DNA from 2 places in the Exiguobacterium sp. s64 genome. Region 2 is predicted to be linked to the other one. Evidence: predicted binding sites of a transcription regulator. Region 2 holds the regulator's gene; the other holds the start of a gene.
The links. The regulator Rex, encoded in region 2, represses fermentation and respiration genes when NADH is low (regulators of the CRP and FNR family bind a similar motif). The targets are predictions, from matches to a motif close to TTGTGAAATATTTCACAA.
Positions count from the first base shown of each region.

Region 1: a site for Rex is predicted at 4,094-4,111, ahead of KNP64_RS05070 (L-lactate dehydrogenase). Genes of this name have one in related genera too.

Region 1 is NZ_JACSLH010000002.1:281,219-289,333, forward strand. It holds gene KNP64_RS05050 (ROK family glucokinase) at 1-491, opposite strand, end outside; gene KNP64_RS05055 (YqgQ family protein) at 585-779, opposite strand; gene KNP64_RS05060 (M42 family metallopeptidase) at 776-1,798, opposite strand; gene KNP64_RS05065 (rhomboid family intramembrane serine protease) at 1,814-2,866, opposite strand; gene KNP64_RS05070 (L-lactate dehydrogenase) at 3,019-3,975, opposite strand; gene KNP64_RS05075 (DUF92 domain-containing protein) at 4,145-4,915, opposite strand; gene KNP64_RS05080 (5-formyltetrahydrofolate cyclo-ligase) at 4,894-5,448, opposite strand; gene rpmG (50S ribosomal protein L33) at 5,503-5,667, opposite strand; gene KNP64_RS05090 (1,4-alpha-glucan branching protein domain-containing protein) at 5,752-7,953, opposite strand; gene KNP64_RS05095 (DUF4912 domain-containing protein) at 7,968-8,115, opposite strand, start outside.
Region 2 is NZ_JACSLH010000013.1:38,540-46,654, forward strand. It holds gene KNP64_RS13815 (hypothetical protein) at 1-1,418, opposite strand, end outside; gene tatC (twin-arginine translocase subunit TatC) at 1,559-2,347, opposite strand; gene KNP64_RS13825 (twin-arginine translocase TatA/TatE family subunit) at 2,350-2,568, opposite strand; gene KNP64_RS13830 (redox-sensing transcriptional repressor Rex) at 2,568-3,224, opposite strand; gene abc-f (ribosomal protection-like ABC-F family protein) at 3,374-5,275, shown strand; gene KNP64_RS13840 (hypothetical protein) at 5,272-5,679, shown strand; gene KNP64_RS13845 (hypothetical protein) at 5,730-6,296, opposite strand; gene tsaD (tRNA (adenosine(37)-N6)-threonylcarbamoyltransferase complex transferase subunit TsaD) at 6,311-7,333, opposite strand; gene rimI (ribosomal protein S18-alanine N-acetyltransferase) at 7,305-7,790, opposite strand; gene tsaB (tRNA (adenosine(37)-N6)-threonylcarbamoyltransferase complex dimerization subunit type 1 TsaB) at 7,783-8,115, opposite strand, start outside.

The sequences.
Region 1 (8,115 bases), on a different contig from region 2:
TGACCAATCTCTCCAGCCATCCCTGCTGCCCCGTGGACGATGTTTCCATTCGTGATGACACCGCCACCGACGCCCGTGCCGAGTGTAATGGCAAGGAGTTCTGACGCGCCTTCACCGGCACCTTTCCACATCTCACCGAGTGCGGCGGCGTTCGCGTCGTTCTCTAGGACGGCCGGCAATCCCACGGCTTTCTCAAACTCGCTGACGAGTGCAAAGTATTTCCAACCGATGTTCGGCGAGTATTCGACGACACCCTCGGAGAAGTTGATGAATCCAGGTGCCCCGATTCCCGCACCGGCGAACTCCTCTTTCGCTTTGCCCGATTTTTCTAGATAAGCCTCGAATGAAGCAGCGATATCAGTCGGAATATGTACCCCGTTTTCTCGAATGTCCGTCGTGATCTCCCATTTGTCAGAAATGATCCCGTTCATATCTAAGACGGCCATTTTCACCGTCGTCCCACCAATGTCGATTCCTAATAACCACTTCATCTGTTCCACTCCTCATCTCGATTAAATCGCTTTCATCCCATAGTTTACACTATTAAACCCCTAGTGCAAACCTTTGCACTAGGGGTTTTTCTGTCAATCTATTGAATTTTTCAATTCATGCGTCAAAATGATCTTGGCCGTGTCATACTCTCGTTGTTCAATCATCCCGCCGGCATGCAACTCGTCGAGTTCCATCATCATGAGGCCAATCTCGGCATCGCGTTCGCCGATATAAATGATCGTCCCGAATGATTTCAAGAATTGTTGGACATCATAAAAATTTCTCATCGTCCGTCTCCCATCGTCGTGAGCACGTAATGATAGAGCAGTTCCCGTGTCGCCTCGAGCGATTTTGTATGCGTCCGCTCATAGCTATGGCTCGACTCGATGCCTGGTCCGAGGAGTGCATGGCGTACATCGTAGCCGGCACTGATTGCTGCCGAGGCGTCGGATCCATAATACGGATAAATATCGACTTTATGGGCGATACCGTGTTCCCGGCACAACGCGGTGAACTGACGGCGTAATCCAAGATCGTACGGACCTGATGAATCTTTCGCGCAGATTGAAACCGTATATTCGTCCGAGTGCTGGCCGTCCCCGAGCGCTCCCATATCGACGGCGATATATTCGGTCACCGCCTCCGGGATCCCGGCGTTGCCCCCGAACCCGACCTCTTCGTAGTTGGAGATCAAGTAATGGACCGGATGTGGCAAGTCGGCGCCGACGAGGTCTTTTGCCAAGTCGAGCAAAATGGCGACGGACGCCTTGTCGTCGAGGTGTCGAGATTTGATATAACCCGCGTTCGTCTGGCGAAAGCGTGGATCGAACGAGACAAAGTCCCCGACCTCGATGCCCAGGGCACGCACGTCTTCAGCCGAATGAACGTCAGCGTCCAGTCGTACCTCGATATTTGATGCCGTCCGTTCGGCACTGTTCGTGTCTTTATACACATGGACGCTTGATTGATGGATAAGAATCGTTCCTTCGACAGGTTCACCCGCCTCCGCATGGACCAAACAGTTCTCCCCTTCAATGGCGGTCCAGGCATAGCCGCCGACTTGTGTCAACCGTAGACGGCCACTCGGCAAAATCTCTTTCACCATCGCCCCGAGCGTGTCGACGTGAGCCGTCAACAGGCGCGCCCGATCCGATTTCCCGTCAAACGTCGCAAGGAGCGCTCCTTTATTCAAGCGTTTCGTGGCGACGCCGAGATTCGTGAGTTCTTGCTCCACGAAGCCGATCGCCTCATCCGTCATGCCGGACGGACTCGGAATTTCAACCAGTTGCTTCAACGTATTAATCATATCCTTACTCCTTTGTCATCGATTATAGCCGAACCAGAATAACGCTCCAGATGCCACGAGTACGATCACCGCAAACAACAGGCGGCGCTTCTTCGTATGCTCATCCGGCAAGCCGACCACTCCCGCCATCAGAAAACCCCCGACCAGCCCCCCCGCATGTGCGGAATGGTCCAAACTAGCGCCAAGGACGAAAGCGAGTCCTACGTTTAATCCTAACATAATAAACAGCGGCGGACCGAGCGTCTTCATAAATAAGGAACGGTCTCGGAGGCCAAAATAGAGGAGTGCCCCGACCAGCCCGAACAGCGCCCCCGATGCCCCGGCCGATATGGCTTCACTGAACGCGTAAGAGGCGACTGTGGCGATGACGCCGGCTAACAAATAAATGGTGACGAAGCGTGACGAACCGTACATCCGTTCAACAAGCGGACCGAGCGACCAAAGCGCGAACATATTGATCGCGAAATGGAACCAGCCGATATGGAGAAACATCGGTGTGACCAGGCGCCACCATTCCCCTTCGTCGATGAGCGGATTCACTTTCGCTCCGAAGCGGATGAGCGTATTCGGGTCGAGCGTCGACCCGATCGATTCGGCGAACCACATGACAAGAAACGTCACGAACATGAGTCCATAGACGAATTGTGGTTTCCCGAAGGAGAACCGTTGCTTTAGTTCGTTCTTCCGTTGTTGATCGAGCGCGACGGCCCGTGGTCGGTACGACTCTTCTGTTTGCCCACACGGTCTCATGCCGAGCTTCACTTTCGCCGCGATCGGGAACGTGAGGGACGATAGGCGCTCCTCATCGACAAGCGGATCGCCGTAAATGTGGACGTGTAACTTCTCACGACCGATGCGGGCCAATCGAAACGAGTTCATGACCGCCTCGACGTCCATGCCAACATGGTTCGCCCAGGCTTTGTCCGTCCGTATGTAGAGGTGATAGACGTCCCCCGCTTTCGTGTCGAACAATAAAAGTGCCCGCGACGGCTCTAAGATGCCCTCGATGCGCCCTCCCGATTCGACCGCACGATATACGTCTTCCCAAAAACAAGCTGGCTCTGACATCGATGGTCACCTCCTTCTATACTTTTATTTTAAAGGAAATTATAGCTGGCGACAAAAGAGAGCCTCTATGCAACGTGTCGAGAAGAGCAGATGACAAAAAAAACCGTAGCGGCGTTAGCCGGCTACGGTGATGAGCGAAGGATTGCTCGGTTTTACAAGACAGGTTGCATCGTTTTCAAGAGCACTTCTGCCGAATGATGCATCTTTTGTTTTTCTTCTTCTGATAACTCGATTTCCACGACTTGACGGACACCTTGACGGTTGATGATCGCTGGTACACCGATGTGGATGTCGTTCAAACCGTACTCACCGTCCAAGTGCGCACCGACCGTCAATAACGTGTTCTCGTTGCGAAGCACGGCTTTGACAAGACGAAGGAGACCAAGACCGATGGCGTAGTACGTCGCCCCTTTACGTTCGATGATATGGTAGGCTGCGTCACGAACGTTGACATAGATATCTTCTAGGTCTTCCCATGTGTACTCGTCATTCTCTTCAAGCAACTGTTCGACCGATTTTCCGTAAATACGGGCGTTGCTCCATGCCGCGAACTCTGTGTCGCCATGCTCGCCCATAATGTAAGCGTGGCAGTTACGTGGATCGACGTTGAAGTAATCACCGAGCATGTAGCGAAGACGTGACGTATCGAGTACCGTTCCTGAACCGAACACCCGATGCTTCGGTAATCCTGAATATTTCCAAGCCAAGTGGGTCATGATGTCGACCGGGTTCGAGGCGATGATGATGATGCCATCAAAACCAGATGCCATGATGTCCCCAATCATCGACTTCATGATTTTGGCGTTCTTTTCGACGAGGTCGAGACGTGTTTCACCTGGTTTTTGCGGTGCGCCGGCAGTGATGACGACGATATCTGCTGCACCACAGTCTGTGTAGTCTCCTGCCCAGACGCGCATCGGTGAAGAGGCAAACGAGACACCGTGATTCAAGTCCATTGCTTCCCCTTCAGCTTTCGATTTGTTGATATCGATGATCACAAGTTCCTCACAGAGACTAGCTGTCGTCAATTGGTAAGCAAAGCTGGCACCGACCGCTCCGGCCCCGACGAGCGCGACGCGTGTTACTTTAGCATGATTTAATGTTTCCATATTGATTCTCCACCCTTCGAACAATCTGTTTCATGTTTTTGTTTTGTCTGTTACATAAAGATTGTAACATCATTCACAAACACTCACTACAAGGGAAACCGTTTTCAGTTTGGCAATATTGTGACAATATTCACATTCATTTGAAACATCTTCACTGACTGTACTACCCTCATCGCAGCAAGAGGAAACTAATCGCCGCCGCCGAGGCGATCGCCAAAAAGTTGACGGCGTCATTGCCGAGAAAGCGCCAGCCTGAAACGTAAGTCGTCGGCTCGTGATGATGGACTTTCTTCTCGGTCAGCTTACCGCATACACGACAGCGAAACTTGCGTTGAACCGTCGCCCCAAGGAGAGTGTCGACAACGCTTCCGGTCAACCCGAGAGCAATCAACAAGCCGGCGAACCGTAAGCTGATATCGATAAATGGCAACGAAGCGACGATAATGACCGTGGCCCCCGCGACCGACATGAACGTCCCGAACGGAGACACCCCGCCACTCGTTCCCGGCTCCACTTCGCGGAACGTCAAAATGGAGCGCGGTTTTTGTTTGGCGAGCACCCCGAACTCGGAGCCCCATGTGTCGCTCGTCGCCGCCGCAATCGAAGCGATGTACGCGAATAACCAGGCATCGTTCGGTGTAAGCAACATACCGAGCGCCGTCGCCATCCCGATACCACCATTGGCGAGCACTTGAACGAAGTCACGAGGTCCCGATTTCTCAACGATCTCATCGACAGGCTCTTTGTCGCGGGAACGGTATTTCGAGGCGAGCGATGACGTCGAAAAGAAGACACCGAGCAAATAGAGCCCGAACCAACCGAATCCGTACCCAATGACTGTACCCGTCACGACCGTCAAGACAGCCCCAGAACGGGTCAGTGAGCGCAGACGATAGCCGGCGAAGGCTACCAGACAAGTTACGAGAAAGATGGCGAGCATAGAATCGTTTCCCTTTCCGTCACGATAAATTCGACAGGAATGTCGTGTGGCTCGACCGGGATGTCATCAAGCAGTTGGACGTCATAGGCCAACGAGATGGTGACACCTTCATACGTCGCTAAAAAACGGTCGTAATACCCCCCACCCCAACCAATCCGATACCCGGATCGGTCAAAGACACGTCCCGGCACGATACAGACGTCAATCGTCCGCGTCGTCGCGACCGTCGTCGGCTCTAAAATACCCATGACGCCCGGCTCAAGGTCTTCGAACGAATGAATTTCATGGAACGTAAGTCCCTGTTTTGTAACTTTCGGCACGAACACCGATTTTCCTGCCTGCCAAGCTAAGCGAATGAGTGGCAACGTATCAATCTCTAAATCGAGGGCGAGCGTGACGGCCACCGTATCCGCCTCTCGCCACGCCTTCAGTTCGGTCAATGTATGTATGATGACGCGGTCCCGGTCCGGTCGGTCGTCGAGTTCACGGATTTGACGATGTACATTTTGCCGGAGTAGTTTCTTTTCAATCACTTCAATTCCCCCTTGTTCAAAAAAAGGCCGCCACATGAGTGACGGCCAGTCTCATTATTTCACTTCGCGGTAAAGCGTGTGACGACGGAGACGTGGGTTGTATTTGCGCAATTCGAGGCGCTCTGGGTTGTTACGTTTGTTTTTCTTCGTGATGTACGTGCGATCGCCTGTTTCTGTGCAAGCTAGTGTGATTTTAACGCGCATTTCTTTCACTCCCATCTTACTGATGTTGTATCAAGTGCTTTTGCTTTACAGTCTAAGCATACTCAATTATCCTACCAAGTTTTATTTGAAAAAGCAAGGTTATTTCGTGTTCTTTTTCAAACGTTTCTGCCCGTATGGCGAAGCATCGAGCGGCAGGCAGGTTTTTACGTTATCGCCAATCGGATAGCGCATTCCGAGTTCCTCGGTCGACAGTTGTTCGCAAATAAAGACCGTATCGGCTTCAGCGAGGATGCTGCTCTCGATTCGATGGATTGCGTCGAACAGTCCGCCGTGTCCATGCGGATTGCGAGTCGTTTCAAATGACAACATAGTTGAGTATAACGGAACTTGTAGTGCTTTCGCAAGTGAACGTGCCGCTGTAATCGTCATCCAATCGAATTGATGAATCGCTTTGAAGGTGACTTTCGAGACAAGCTCATGTGCAAGTTTGACGTAGGCCACGTTTTGAGCCGCAACTTGGTTCATCACATGCTCCAAGAACGGGCTCGTCAGGCGAACGCGGTACACGTGAACACGGTTGTGGCGTTCATATTCCGGCAACCCTTCTTTGAACGGTGTCAAGACGTACACTGTCTCCCCGTCCGCTGCTCGTGCCTCGACCTCGTCGATGACGCGACGACCGAGGTCCCCGACGACGTTGCCTGTATATTCAGGCGTCAAGACGAGGATTGCCTCGTCCTCTTGGCCACGCTCCGTAGTCACATAATAGTCGTGTGGCGACAAGAACGTGTCGATGTCGATGTCCACATCGTCAAGGAACGGATACGCGCGATAATGTTCAGCGAGCAACTCGTCCGATAGCTTGTCTTGATAAAGTGCCGTCTCGAGCTCGGCGAACAATCGCGTATGCTCGCGGAACCGTTCTGCCGCATATTGGGCCGTAGTCTGCCCGTCGAGGATAAACGCCCAGTCACTCGACACAGCGAGTACGTAATGGCGAATGAGTTGGATCAGTGTCCGGTCGACGAGTGGCGACTTGTGACGATAGTCGGCCACGTCTTTGACGAGTTGCGTCTCCATCATGTGTAAGTGACGTAGCATCCATTCGTTGCGTTCGTTGATCCAGACGTCGCCGTACCCTTTACGTCCCCACGTGTTCATCGATACGTGGACCGTCTCGAGGTCTTGGAAGTGACGCTCGAGGAACAAGGCTGGCGTGATTGTCTCGATGCCAAACTCTTCGAGCCGCTCGGCGACCTTGCCGAGGAATTCAGGTCCTTCAAACCACCAGTGTCCGAACAGCTCAGCATCGAACGGTGCCGTCACGAGGAACGGCGGGAACATCTGTCCACCGTGGGCCTCGAGATGCCCTTCGAGCGTCTGTGCGAAATCAAGGGCGTGGTTGTCGATTTGATGTTCGGCCCAGGCACGGACATAATAGTCCTTCTCATCCGTGTCGCCCGTGATGCGGTGCATCTTCAAGCCCGTATCGAAACGAATGCCTTCCGGATGCATGAACTTTTCGATATACGCCCAGTCGCGATCATAGGCGAGGTCACGATAAAACTCGCGATAGTCAGGATGGCCCGGATACCCGATCATCGAGCTCCAGATTTTCCCGGAGATGATTTGGTCACGCGGGAACAAGGCGACGCCATGTGGCGAGTAGACCGGAGCGCCAATGCCTTTGTCCGGCGTCGGATCGGCATCGAGCAAGGCGTGCTCATCGACGAACGTATAACGAATCCCTTCTTCGTAAAGGATACGGTCGACCCCTGGTGTGTAGGCGCATTCCGGTAACCAAATTCCTGTCGGACGGAACCCGTAATGACGCTCGAAACAGTTCAAGCCGGTACGGATTTCCGCGCGGGCGGCCTGTTCCGTGAACAAATGCGGGTTGAAGCCGTGTGTCGCCGTACACGTGACCATATCGATGAACCCTTGCTCACGATATGTACGGAACGCATGGTTCAAGTTTTTCTCCCAATGCAGGAACGTTGTTTTCAAATCGTTGTAGCGCCCGCGATAAAAATGGAGCGTCTCAACTTCCTGTTCGCTCCGTCCTTCGGCGAGCTCGATCTCAATCAATTCGAGCATCTCATCCAAGTGCTCCACGTAGCGGTCCTGAACGAGCGGGTCAGCGAGCATCTCGACGACTGGTGGTGAGATGCTGACCGTCCAATGGAGCGGTTTTTGTAGACGGTCGACTTGCCATAAAATCGGGATATAGGTCTCTGAGATGGCTTCATACACCCATCTCTCTTCTAATCGATGTTTCTCTTCATGTCGTACGTACGGAAGGTGGGCATGAAGGACGAGTGAAAAATAACCTGGTTTCATCTAAAAAATCCTCCTCAGCGCACGAATCGGTATGCGGAATATTTTGGTAACGTATCGAGTAATTCAGGAGCCTCGACTTCCCCGTACTGCCAACGGCGCACTGGTTCAGCGAAACGACCGTGCCCGGCCGGCTCAGCTCGTGGCGTGTCAATCGGCGATGTG
Region 2 (8,115 bases):
TCAATCGGATCGGCGTAAACACCTGACCCACTACCGATTTTCACAGTCACACGCGATCCAGGTGTGAACCACCGCGCCGGTTGCCACGTGTAACGCCCCGACTCATCCGATTGGACCGTCGCCGATTGATAGTTCAACAATGAATCCGATGAGTTCGATTGATACAAGTTTTTCGTCACACTGACAAACACCGGCGTGTTCGGTGCCGTCTTCCCGCTAATCGGACCTAAGACACCGGTTGGCGGGTCGAGCGTGAGCGGCACATAGTTCGATGCCCATAAGTCTAACCGGCGCTCAAAATCGTTCCACTTAAAAATCATGTCATACGACTCATTCGTCTGTAACGTCAGTTTCCCTTGCTCCCAAACGAACAGGTCGTCTTGATAGGCTAAACGTGCCGTCAGCTCAGTCGCTGGAATCGGTAAGGCCGTACCATCAACGAGCGTGGCCGTTCCGTTGACGTCATATGGACGACCTACCTCATAGCGATTCGTCGTTTTCGGCACATTGACATTCAGTTGCCATGGCGCTTTCCATAAAGACTCCGGCGTGTACACTTCCGTCTTCTTCATACCAAAAACGTACCACGGACCGTGTTGTCGAATGTCAGCGTCATCAATCGGTGCCTCTTTCCACTCATTCGTGCTGACGTTATAACTGACATAGAATGTCGTATACATTTCTCGCGTCATGAAGTAGTAGGTGCCGTCTTTCCACGTAAGATTACTTACGTTTGCTGCATCTTTCTCAATCCATCGTTTCGTCGCCAAATCGAAAATAAACATGTGCTCCGAGTCATCACTTTTGATCACGAACCATTGATTCGCTTCTTTCATGTGACGGGCCCACCTCACCTGTCCTGAATAGGAACTGATTGTCTCAAGCACCTCTCCTGTAACCGTCCGCTTCGTCACTTGACCGTCGGCGAATGCGAGGACGTTCCCGTCATCGAGCAGACTGTATACCTGATCGCTGCCTTTCGTTAGCGATCCGAGAATATCACCTGACATCGATGTGATAATATACTTTTCGTCATCAGCCCATAACATCATTCCTGTTGTTACATTCGTTGAGACGAGTCGATTCTCACTTCCTGCTTCGATTGGGAATGTCGTCGCTTCATTCGTACGTATATCCCACATCACCCACTCCGGCCATCCTTTTAACATAAATCGGCCGTCTCCGATAGCATACATATTATAAGCAGCAGACACGCGAATCGGTAACGTATATTCCTCACCGGTCTCAATGTGAACAAGCGTCTCCGGATTTCCCGAACGCCACACATACCCACTATCTCCTACGACTTCTCCTGCCGGAATGATTTCCGGTTTGGCATAGTCTTCTGCTCGAACTTCGACTCCCGGTGCCACCATCATGACGAGCACCACGAGCATGCTCCATAACCACTTGTTCATTAGTCTCCTCATTTCTGTTTATGAATGCATAACTTTCAAAAATAATCCATTTTTTGATTTAACCCTCCTAATTTTAAGTTGTTTTTTCAAAATTGAATAGCCCTAAAATCAAAAAAACACCACGTCGTATGACATGGTGTTCACTTCTCATTCATTTGTTTCATCAAATCCATCTGTTCTTTCACCATCGCCTCTTTCTCACGTCGGAGCACGCCCCGGTACGTGATACGTGAAATCGATAAGCTGATCTCATACAAGAAGAAGAGCGGCAGTGACACCATAAGGTGCGACGTCAAATCCGGCGGCGTGATAAAGGCCGCGACGACGAACAAGGCGAAGTAGGCGTACTTCCGAATCGATGACAGGAAGTACGGCGTCACGACACCGATGCGCGTCAAGAACATCGTCACGACCGGCAACTGGAATAACAGTCCGAATGGGATGGTCAGTTGCAGCAAGAACGTGAAGTAGTTCGACGCCCCGATGATTTGCGTCAGACCAAGGTCTTGCCCGAGGTCCGTCGAGATATCGAGGACGAGCGGGAACAACCAATAGTAGGCGAACGCGAGACCGATCAAGAACAAGATGAAGATGATCGGAATATAGGCGAGCGTCGCTTTCCGCTCGTTCGGATGCAGACCAGGTGCGACAAACGCCCACAGTTGATACAGTAGAAACGGACCAGCCGCGACGAGCCCGATGACGAGCGCCAAGTTCAAGTAAATCATAAGCGGGTCCGCGACCCCAAAGGCGTTCAATTCAAGGCCTCGTTCGACGAGGTCGGCCTGGAGATAGGCGAGCACATATTTGACACTCGGCAAAGCAATCAAAAAGAAGGCAAAGACGACAAATGCCGACAGCATCAGTCGTCTCCGCAGCTCTGTCAAGTGGTCGGACAGTGCCCGTTCTTGATCAGGTTGATGATTCATGATTACTGCTCTTTCTTCTCAATTTCTTTCTTGTCTTTCTCGTCATGCTCGTTCATCATGCCACTCGTGGCATTTTTGAACTCACGGAGCGTTTGTCCGGCGGCGCGTCCGAATTCAGGCAATTTCTTCGGCCCGAAGATGATAAGCGCGACGATGGCGATAATGAAGATACTCGCTCCCCCAGGAATACCGACGACGAGCAACGATGATAGTAATTCCATTATTGATGGACCCCCTCAGCAGATGGATAGTGTTGCATAAAGTAAATGAGCGACTGGAGTTCGATCGACAAGTCGATGTGATGGACGCGGACCGTGTCCGGCACCGTGAGACGGGCCGGCGTGAAGTTCAAGATGCCTTTGATACCGAAGCGGACCAAGTCGTCCGCGACCGGTTGCGCATAGGCAGACGGCACCGTGAGAATGGCGACGTCAATCTTGTTCTGTTTCATGATCTGTTCCATCTCATCGACGTGATGAATCGGGACACCGGACATCGTCGTGCCGACTTTTGTCTCGTCTGCGTCGAACCCGACGACGATATGTGTGTTATTGTTTTTAAGGAAGTTATAGTTGACGAAAGCTGTCCCGAGATGACCAACCCCGACCAAGGCGACGTTCGTAATCTCGTCCTGATTCAGTGTCTTACGGAAAAAGTCTAACAGATACTGTACGTTATAGCCATATCCCTTTTTACCGAGCGCACCGAAGTACGAGAAATCGCGACGGATCGTGGCCGAATCGACCTTGACCGCCTCGCTCAGTTCAGCAGAAGAGACACGCTGTTTTCCTGATGAATGTAGGCTTTGGATAAACCGATAGTATAGTGGCAACCGTTTGGCTGTCGCTTGCGGAATCTTTGGTTCGTTTTGACTCAACGGAAAGAGCCTCCTTTTTACGACGCGTTTCAAACGAATCTAATTTCATACACCTTGATTGTAAACGAATTCACATGACCACTCAATGAATATACCTGAAATGGGGAAGAAATAAAGTATACTAAATAGAGAGAAAGGGGTTTTTTCACTTGATCCTACTGCAAGTCAATAACTTATCGAAATCATTCGGCGTCGAGCCGATTTTAGAGAACGTCAAACTCGAAATTCAAGAAGGCGAACGCGTCGCCCTCGTCGGCCGGAACGGCGCCGGCAAGTCGACATTGCTCAAAGTCATCGCCGGGGAATACAACTATGACTCAGGCGATATCATGAAACCGAAAGACGTGACGATCGGCTATCTCGCCCAAGATTCAGGGTTAGAGTCGAACGAGACGATGTGGAACGAGATGCTCACCGTCTTCACCGATTTGATCGAACAGGAGAAGACGCTCCGCCGTATGGAACAAGACATGGGTTCTGAACGCATCTTGAACGACCCGGCCGCCTATGAGCGCCTGCTGTCGTCTTACGATGAAGAACAACATACGTTCAAAGACCGCGGCGGCTATCAATACGAGGCGACGATCCGCTCTGTGCTTCACGGGATGCGCTTCTATCCGGACGACTTCGAGCGCCGTATCGATACGCTCTCCGGTGGACAACGAACACGTCTCGCCCTCGCGAAGATGCTCCTGCAAAGTCCAGACCTGCTCATCTTGGATGAGCCGACGAACCACTTGGACATCGAGACGCTCGGCTGGCTCGAGAAGTATTTGAGTGGCTATAAAGGCGCCGTCCTCATCGTCTCCCACGACCGCTACTTCCTCGACCGTGTCGTCTCGGTCGTTTATGAGTTGTCACGCCATCGGAGCCGTCGCTTCGTCGGCAACTATACGAAGTATCTCGAACAAAAGGCCGCCATCTACGAGCAAGAGAAGAAGCAGTTCGAGTCGCAACAAGAAGAGATCGCCAAGATGCAGGACTTCATCCAGCGTAACATCGCCCGGGCGACGACGACGAAGCGGGCCCAGAGCGTCCGCAAACGTCTCGAGAAAGTCGACCGGATGGAAGCGCCGGACGGTGATGAGCGCAGTGCCGTCCTCTCGTTCTCAATCAAACGTCAAAGCGGGAACGACGTATTGAGTGCGAGCGATCTTGCCATCGGCTATGAAGAACCGATCGCCCAACAGCTCCGCTTCCAATTGCAGCGCGGCGAATCGGTCGCCCTCGTCGGCCCGAACGGAGTCGGCAAATCAACGCTCCTGAAAGTGTTGACGAAACAACAGCCGCCCCTTACCGGTGACATCCGCTACGGCACCGGCGTCGAGATCGGCTACTACGACCAGGAGCAACAGAACTTGTCGGATGCCAACCGCGTCATTGACGAGATTTGGAACGACTGGCCGCTCATGCGTGAACAAGAAGTCCGCAGCCTGCTTGGTCAGTTCTTGTTCAGCGGTGACGACGTGATGAAGCGCGTCCATGAACTGTCGGGTGGAGAGCGGGCCCGCTTGACGCTCGCGAAACTGAAGCTCGAGCAACCAAACTTGCTCATCTTGGATGAGCCGACGAACCACTTGGACCTCGACTCGAAGATGATTCTCGAGAACGCCCTCGTCGACTACCCGGGCACAATCTTGTTCGTATCGCACGACCGTTACTTCATCGACCGGCTCGCGACGCGCGTCTTAGAGATCACACCGAACGGCATCGACGAATACCTCGGCGATTACTCGTATTACGTCGAGAAGAAAGAAGAACTTGAAGAACTGGCCCGACTCGCACGCGTTGAGACGAAACAAGTCATCGTCAAGAAACAGCGCGCCGACAAGGAACAGCAACGCGAGGAGCGCCGGATGAAACAACGGATCGAGGAGATCGAGCTCACGATTGAGCAACACGAGGCCCGTCTCGAAGAGATCGAGCAACTGTTGTGTGAACCGGACGTCTTCAACGACTTCGCTCGGGCACAGGAACTGTCGACCGAGTCCGATGCGACGAAAGAATCGATCACGGCACTGTATGCAGAATGGGAGGAGCTCCATTCATGATGCGATTCCGTGCGATGCGAATCGAGTGGATGCACGCCTTCCTGACTGGTCTCGCCTACATCGTTCCGACCGGGACGGAGTACGTATCCGAACTGATTCGTGGGGAACCGACGGTCGTTCCGTCGTTCCTGTTTTATTTCTTGCCGGTCGTCATCGGCTTCATCATCCAGACGTGGAGCGGGATTGTCATCAGCTTGTTGAGCGGCCTGCTTATGAGCACCCTGTTTATCCGCCTCGTCGTCTGGCCAGTCGATGTGACCGTGCACAGTTTTTACGCCCCGGGCTCGGTGTGGGGACACTTCTATCAGTCGACGCTCCTCATGTGGGTGCTCGCACTGATTGTCTACGTCGTGAGCCGGGTGAATATGTGGTATAAACAAAAGAAACATCATCCAGAAGTATAAAAACAGGGAAGCCGCTCTCCATTGTGGAGGTCAGCTTCCCTGTTTTACGTTTAGAAATAACGCAGCGGTTGGAATCCGCGTGTATGGAAGTCGAGCTTGAGGCCGTCTTCCGTGATGAAGAACACGTACTCGTTCGTGTCGACGTCGCGGACGAACACTTTGTAGAACGTGAGCGTCTCCTCACGGTTCGTCACATACTTCGCCTCATGCGTCGAGATGACTTGTGCGAACAGTTGCTCTTCGTCAAATTCGTTGACGATGTCCTCGAACTTGGCCGCTTCCGCTTCGGTCGCTTCCCGGCCCGGGGCGATCTCGTAATACGCGTCGCTCGCTTTCGGTTGGACGCCGAGGTTGCGGTCGACGACGATGACGCTCTCGATGTCTTGATCGTCTAGGCTCTTATAGCCGTACAACGTCTCGACGAGCGTGTTCTCCCCCGTGACCCGGCCGATGCCTTCGAGCGATTCCGCTCCCGTGAGCGACCGGACGCGTGTCGCTTCCGGCACGATTTCTTCTTGATAAGCGATATTATAAGCGCGGATAATCTCTCGTACTTGCAAAAACGTCGCGACGACGAGCAGTACGACGAGACCTCCAATGATTATGCGTTTCATCATCTGTATATTTCCCCCTAGACTGTCATGCTCTCTTCTAAGGATAACCCAGGAACCGCATTCATCGCCAGTGTATCGCGCTTTCCGCGCACATATGCGTGATGTGCCGCAACCCCAATCATACCGGCGTTGTCTCCGCATAGATCAAGTGGTGGGATGACGAGGCGGATACCTTCGCGGTCCGTCGCTTCTTTGAGCGCAGCGCGGAGTCCACGGTTGGCTGCGACGCCACCTGCGACGAGCAATTGCTTCGCTCCTTTTTCTTTCACGGCACGAATCGCTTTCTCGACGAGCACTTCGACGACACTCGCTTGGAAACTGGCCGCCAAGTTTTCAGGGATGACCGTCTCCCCGCGTTGTTCGGCGTTATGGACAGCATTGATGACCGACGACTTGAGTCCGCTAAAGCTGAAATCGAAACTTCCGGCTTCGAGCCGGACCCGTGGGAACTTATACGTATCTTCCCCGTCGGCTGCGAGACGGTCGATGGCAGGTCCACCTGGGTAAGGAAGACTGAGTGTCCGTGCGACTTTGTCATATGCTTCTCCGGCCGCATCGTCACGTGTCTCACCGATGACTTCGAACACACCGTGCTCGGGCATATAGACGAGCTCCGTGTGTCCGCCCGAGACGACGAGACAGACGAGCGGGAACTCCATCTCCTCGACGAGTTCGTTCGCATAGATGTGTCCGGCGATGTGATGCACGCCGATGAGCGGTTTACTATGGGCGAAAGCGAGCGCTTTGGCCGCACTGATTCCGACGAGGAGTGCACCGACAAGACCCGGCCCTTGCGTGACCGCGACGGCGTCGACGTCTTGCATCGTCACACCCGCTTCACTGAGGGCGTCATCGATGACGTAGGTGATCCGTTCGACGTGGTGACGCGAGGCGACCTCGGGCACAACCCCGCCAAACCGTTTATGACTTTCAATCTGCGACGAGACGACGTTCGATAAAAGCGTCTTACCGTCACGCACGAGCGCGACCGACGTCTCATCACAACTCGACTCAATCGCGAGGATGAGCGATGTGTCCATCTGTTTCACTTCCTAACTTCGCCCAGTAAATATAGGCGTCTTCATTATTGTCTTGATAATATCGCTTCCGGCGTCCGGCATTTTCGAAACCGAACTGTTCGTACAGCTTTTGAGCGCCGATATTCGAGACACGCACTTCGAGCGTGAGTGCCGCGAGTGACTTCGAGCGGGCGAATTCAACGAGTTGCATCAACAGCAGATTGCCGATGCCTTGCCCGCGATATTCCGGTAAGACGGCAATGTTCGTGATGTGCCCCTCGTCTACAATTTGCCAAACCCCGACGAAGCCGACCACGCGTCGTTCATGCACAGCGACGAAATAGATCGCTTGGTCATTGCGGAGCATCTCGTTCATGAACGCTTCTTTCGTCCACGGAATAGCGAACGAGGCTTCCTCGACCTTGGTCACTTCTTCGACGTCGAGCCATGTCATGCGCCGGATTTTAATATCAGCCATTGTTTTGTCCCTCGAGCCATTTCGCTTCCGCCTCAGCGAGACGAAGATACTCGGGCTCAAACGCATGGACATCATTCGTGACTTCACCTAAGGCGACGAGATCGCTCGCCCGGCCGTAGCTATGCGCGGCCGGTGCTTCGGTATAATCGTAAGACGCGAGTGCGTCACGGAACGGCTCCACGTCGCCGACGACGACGAACGGTCCTGTGATATTGACTTCGAGCCAAGCGGCGACCGAGGCGTGACGGTCGGGTGTGACGGCCTCGTTCTGTTGATAATGCCCGATATAGGCATTCCCTCGGCGGGCATCGATGAGCGCGACGAC